One region of the Cellulosilyticum sp. ST5 genome, then DNA from elsewhere that is predicted to be linked to it. Evidence: riboswitches for the same ligand, from Rfam matches in the RefSeq annotation. Region 1 holds a riboswitch; the other holds the start of a gene.
The links. A riboswitch is a leader RNA that binds a small molecule or an ion and turns the genes downstream of it on or off. The one in region 1 is predicted to bind FMN.
Positions count from the first base shown of each region.

Region 2: another riboswitch for FMN. It lies ahead of QTL86_RS09570 (ECF transporter S component); the one in region 1 lies ahead of ribD (bifunctional diaminohydroxyphosphoribosylaminopyrimidine deaminase/5-amino-6-(5-phosphoribosylamino)uracil reductase RibD).

Region 1 is NZ_CP132338.1:737,131-740,274, forward strand. It holds gene QTL86_RS03705 (DUF6531 domain-containing protein) at 1-447, shown strand, start outside; gene QTL86_RS03710 (DUF5104 domain-containing protein) at 500-985, shown strand; FMN riboswitch at 1,148-1,263, shown strand; gene ribD (bifunctional diaminohydroxyphosphoribosylaminopyrimidine deaminase/5-amino-6-(5-phosphoribosylamino)uracil reductase RibD) at 1,519-2,610, shown strand; gene QTL86_RS03720 (riboflavin synthase) at 2,620-3,144, shown strand, end outside.
Region 2 is NZ_CP132338.1:1,956,979-1,960,122, forward strand. It holds gene tsaB (tRNA (adenosine(37)-N6)-threonylcarbamoyltransferase complex dimerization subunit type 1 TsaB) at 1-126, opposite strand, end outside; gene tsaE (tRNA (adenosine(37)-N6)-threonylcarbamoyltransferase complex ATPase subunit type 1 TsaE) at 134-553, opposite strand; gene QTL86_RS09570 (ECF transporter S component) at 735-1,361, opposite strand; FMN riboswitch at 1,472-1,594, opposite strand; gene QTL86_RS09575 (Tex family protein) at 1,649-3,144, opposite strand, start outside.

The sequences.
Region 1 (3,144 bases):
TTCTATGATTATATCTTTAATGCGGCTACATCTATGGATAAGTATAAGTCCCTACCATTTACAACAGAAGACGGGACAACATATACGCTCTGGATGTGGAAGGGGGATTATTTGAATCTAGGTGCTGGGTGTGAAACAGGAATTTATTATGGAGATGGTTATCACTTAAATAGTGCAACAGATACAAATTTACATATGACGCTGAGTCTTTATGATAAGAATACAGGAGAAAAGATATTTGAGTATAATCCAGATGATCCACAGTGGTGGATTTCAGGCTTTAATCCGAAGTATCAAGATAGGAATAAAAATGAGTTAGAAGTAAGGGGGAGTATAGATTTTTCAGATAATCCTAAAATGTGGAAGGCATTTTATACTGGAAGGATGAAAGGACAAGAAGGGTGGTGTTTTGATGAAGAAAATAAAGTGGCATATTATAAGTGGTAAAAATATAATTAGAAATGTAAAGCTAATAATATTAGGGACAGGAGTTTGCGTAATGGTTGGGAGTATAATGGGGTGCAATTTTAGATCTAGATTAGATTATTTAGCAGAATCTAACCGAACTGATGATGAACAATCAGAGGCAACAAGACAATCTATAATAGATGCCATAGAGGCACAAGATGCACAAGGCCTAAAAGCATTATTTTCAAAATATGCGTTAGAAAATGCAGAAGATCTAGATGAGAAGATAGAAGAGTTGATGGATTTCTATCCAGGATGTAACGGAGGATTTGATGGGGGATGTAGTACACTAGAAGGTACGGATTATGGAGTAAGAACAAAGGTGTTAAATGGAACATATACAGTAACAAATGATAATCAAGAATATTACTTGATTTTTACTATACAAATACGTAATGATGAGGAACCGGAGAAAGTAGGTTTGCATCTGATAGAGGTTGTGACTGAAGAAACAATGCCAGAAGGATTTAAATTTAAAAATCAAAAGGATACCCCAGGCATTTATGTACTAGAGTAAGTGTATTCATATAAAAGTAATTACTGAGAGGTTAAGGTTGCATAAGAAAATGAGTCTATTTCCAATTAGTAATTGAGATGAAAATAGAACCAAATACAAATGTTCCATAAAATGAATTGACAATAAAGTTAATTTTAAATATTATATATAATGAAAAACTTAATAAATCTTCAGGGCAGGGTGTGATTCCCTACCGGCGGTAAAGCCCGCGAGCCTAAATGGTATGATTCGGTGAGATTCCGAAGCCGACAGTATAGTCTGGATGAAAGAAGATAAATACAAGGTATAGTGATTAAATATAATCTATATTTTATATTGAGCTCTGAAATAGTAATCTATTTCAGAGCTTTTTTAGATTGATTAATCAGCATAGTGTTTATGTCGGGAAGTCTAGAGAGGTTTGCCCATTTATTATGACATAAGCAGTATGAATACTTATAGAAAAGGCCCTGAGTACATGTGACTCAGGGCCTTTTTTGTAGATTAACTCTAAGATTGTTAAGTTTATCTATAAAAGAAAGTGAGGTGATAGAATGCATGAGAACTATATGAGGTATGCATTAAATCTAGCCAAACAAGGAAGAGGAAAAGTAAGTCCGAATCCTTTAGTGGGGGCAGTCTTAGTAAAGGAGGGAAGGATAATAGGTGAGGGCTATCATGAAGTTTATGGCGCTAACCATGCAGAAGTTAATGCTATAAAGAGTGCTTCACAAAAGAGTGAAGGGGCTACCTTGTATGTTACCTTAGAACCTTGTAATCATTATGGAAAAACACCACCTTGTACAGAAACCATCATTCAAAACAAAATAATGCGGGTAGTTGTTGGGATGAGAGATCCGAATCCCTTAGTGGCAGGTAGTGGTATTAAGAGGCTTGAGGACGCTGGCATTGAAGTGATAGTAGGCATTCTAGAGGAAGAATGTCGCAAGCTTAATGAAATATTCATCAAGTATATTACTAAACAACAACCATTTGTTTTATTAAAGGCTGCAATGACGTTAGATGGAAAAATTGCCACAGTAGCAGGCCAGTCAAAGTGGATTACTGGTGAAGCGTCAAGAGAAATGGTTCATCAACTAAGAAATGCTTATTCAGGTATTCTGGTGGGGATAGGAACGGTTATTAAAGATGATCCCCTGCTCACTTGTCGGCTTATAAGCGGAAGAAACCCTATCATTATTGTAGTAGACAGCACACTAAGAATACCTATGAGCTCTAAAATAATAGGTGGCACCAGTAAGGTAATAATTGCAGCAGTCAAAGAAATAGAAGAAATGGCAGTGGATAAAGTAAAAAAGTTAGAAGAACTTGGCGTAAAGGTATTATTTGTAGAAGCTTATAAACATCGAGTCAATCTAAAGGAATTGATGATTCAGTTGGGAAAATTGGGGATAGACAGCATTTTAATCGAAGGTGGAGCGGAAGTAAACGCAAGTGCATTAGAAGCTGGCATAGTAGACAAGGTGCAGTTTTACATTGCTCCCCAAATAGTAGGTGGGCAAGCTAAGACGCCTGTGGCAGGTAGGGGAATTGCCAATCTGGAAGAATCTATAAAGGTCGAAAATTTGCAAATGCAGCGGATTGGAGAAGACATCTTATTAGAGGGGTATATTATACAGAAGTAGGTGATTAAAATGTTTACAGGTATTGTAGAAGAAATCGGGCATGTGGAACATATTCAAAACGGAGAGAAATTTTCAAGAATCAAAATTAATGCTGTAAAAGTATTAGAACAAAGCCAAATAGGGGACAGTATTGCTACTAATGGTGTATGCCTAACCATTACCAATATGACTTCAGGCAGTTTTGAAGCAGATATTATGGCAGAAACTTTAAGGAAAAGTAACCTAGGAAGTCTGAGAATAGGAGCAGCTGTAAATTTAGAAAGAGCAATGCTTTTAAGTAGCAGGTTGGGAGGGCATCTGGTAAGTGGTCATATTGATGGTATCGGTGAAATGATGAGTATTACTAAAGAAGCAGCAGCAACCTGGATTACTATTAAAGCACCAACTGAAATACTAAGATATGTGGTTCTTAAGGGAAGTATTGCTATTGATGGTATTAGTTTAACTGTAGCCGATGTAACTAAAGAATATTTCAAAGTATCTGTTATACCTCATACAAAAAATAAAACTACTTTGTTAATGAAGGGGGTAACA
Region 2 (3,144 bases), 1.2 Mb from region 1:
CATAGGCATGATCGTTTGTGAATGAGTCAATTTATCACAAATATAGTACTCCCCTACTAAACGATCTTCTTTAATATAAGCAACACTTCCTGCAATGCCTGATGCATCTATTGCTAACAAATTCATACGCCACCTACCTTATTGTTATTTTTCTATAATCAAAACCTTTTTCTAAGTCTTTCTCTATATCAATCCAAATAGCTTCTTTAGGAATGACATCAGATACATTATTAGCCCATTCCACTAAACATACTCCTTGTCCATAGAAGTAATCCTCATATCCTATCATTTCAAGTTCATCTGGATCTTCTATACGGTACATATCAAAATGATAGAGTGGTTTTTCTCCATCATAAACTTGTACAATAGTAAAAGTAGGGCTTGTAATGGGTTCTGTAATACCTAATCCTTCTGCGAAGCCTTTTGAAAAAACAGTTTTACCTACACCCAAATCTCCTATTAAACAATAAATTGCTCCCTTTTTACTTGCTACTGCTAATTCATAACCAATATCAAAGGTTTGTTTTTCACTATTACTTTCATAAACTGTCATGATTTTTTTCCTCTCTCAACGTGTCACACTTCATCATTTTAATACGGCTTACTTAAACTTTCAACACCTAGCAAGAAATATTAACTAATAAATGATAAGAGAAATATAAAAAGAAGCCACATCAGAAGATTAAATCTCTTCATGTAGCTTCTTTTTGTGTCTGTATTCTTTAACTCAATGACTATCCGCGTATATGGTAACCGAAATGCTTAATAACAGGTTGTAAGCCTTTTACAATAATAATACTTACAACAGATACAACACTACCTTTTAGTAAGTTAAAAGGAATGAAAGAATAAAGAATAAGAGTTCCTTTATCTACTATACCTGAATAAATAGCATTTCCCATACCAATAATAGCATCCATTGGCATAAATAACTTTGCATACATAGGAATTGTAATAAAATAATTCACTATAGCACCTGCTAGAGTCAAGCCAATGATTCCTATACAAATACCTATAGTAATGGTCTTGAAATCCCTTTTTTTCATAACCATCAATGAAAGAGGTAAAATGTAGCCTAAAGACACAACCATATTAGCTAATTCTCCTGCATAAGCCGTATTAGTTTGGAAAAGGACTACTTTCAAAATATTTTTTAAGATAACAATAACGAAACCTGCTAATGGATGAATCGTTAATACCCCAATAATGGCTGGCACTTCACTAAAATCTAGTTCTAAAAAACTAGGGAAAATCATAGGGAGCTTAAGTGCACCAAATTGCATTAACAGCACTGCTATAACTGATAATAGTGCCATCCTCATCATATTTTGTGTGGTAAATAGTTTCTTTTCATTTTGCATATTGATATGCCTCCTAATACTATGTAGTTTTAGCAATAAAAAAGCAACCCATTCTTCTTTTGGGTTGCTATAATTCTTACCATTAAAATACACTTTAATAGGTAGATCTTATAACTCTTCTACCATCCAGACTTTACTGTCGGTCTTGGAATTTCACCAAGTCAGTGCACCATAAGATGCAGTCGCGGACTATCACCGCCGGTAGGGAATTTCACCCTGCCCCGAAGAATTGTGTTACCTTTTATTTACTTGCATAAATATTAACATACTTTTTTTGTTTTTACAAGTTAGGATTTCATGCTTAATGCAATTTTATTTTTAATAGTGTCTACAGATAAAATAGATACCTCGACAATATCTCCTACTTTAACCACTTCTAAAGGATGTTTGATAAATTTATTACTCATTTGAGAAATATGCACTAAACCATCTTGATGCACACCAATATCAATAAATGCACCAAAATCTACAATATTACGTACTGTTCCTTTTAACTTCATACCTTCCTTTAAATCCTTGATTTCTAAGATTTCACTATGAAGAATAGGTTTTGGCATATCTTCGCGAGGATCACGTCCAGGCTTTTCTAATTCTTTAATAATATCTTGTAGCGTAGGTACACCTGTACCTAATTGCTCTGCTAAAATTTCAATATTACCAACTTTCTCATGTAGATTTTTAAAATTTCTGGCTTTTAATTCATCTTTTCCATATCCAACTACTTTAAGTAATTCCTCTGCCACTGCATAAGATTCTGGATGAACTCCTGTAGCATCTAAAAAGTTTTTTCCATTAGTAATACGAAGGAAACCTGCACATTGTTCAAACACTTTAGGACCTAGCCCTTTTACTTTCTTAATCTCACTACGGCTTTTAAAAGCTCCTACTTCTTCTCTATAAGCAATAATATTCTGTGAAACAGTTTTCTTAATGCCTGCTACATATTGCAATAAGGAAGCTGAAGCTGTATTAATATCCACACCTACTTCATTTACTGCACTTTCTACTACGCCACCTAAGGACTCCTCTAGACGTTTTTGATTCATATCATGTTGGTATTGACCCACACCTATTGCTTTAGGATCAATCTTAACGAGTTCAGCCAATGGGTCTTGAAGTCTTCTAGCAATAGATACTGCACTTCTTACGCCTACATCATCATTAGGAAACTCCTCAGTTGCTAAAGCTGATGCAGAATAAACAGATGCACCTGCTTCATTAACAATAACATAATGAATCGTTTCATTTATTTCTTTTAACATATCAGCTACGAACTTTTCTGTTTCTCTAGAAGCAGTACCATTACCAATAGATAAAAGATCAACCTTATATTTTTTAATTAAATCCTTTAATACCACCTTAGCTTCTTCTGTTTTATTTTGAGGTGCTGTAGGAAATACAACTGTCTTATCTAGTTTCTTTCCCGTCTCATCTACAACAGCTATTTTACATCCTGTTCTAAAAGCTGGGTCTATCCCCATTACTTGATGTCCCTTAATAGGGGCTTGCATTAAAAGTTGATAAAGATTTTTCTTAAATACCTCTAATGCACCATCTTCTGCTTTTGCTGTTAGCTCATTTCTAATATCACGTTCAATTGCTGGTGCAATGAGTCTCTTATAACTATCTTGAAGCATTTCTTCTAATAATAGATGCGTTGTACTTTCCTTTATAATGACTTGATGTTCTAAATAAGTCATGATTTCTTCTACTGGTGCTTCTATTTTAACGGTCAGTACCTTTTCTTTTTCTCCTCGATTAATAGCTAAGATACGATGTCCTG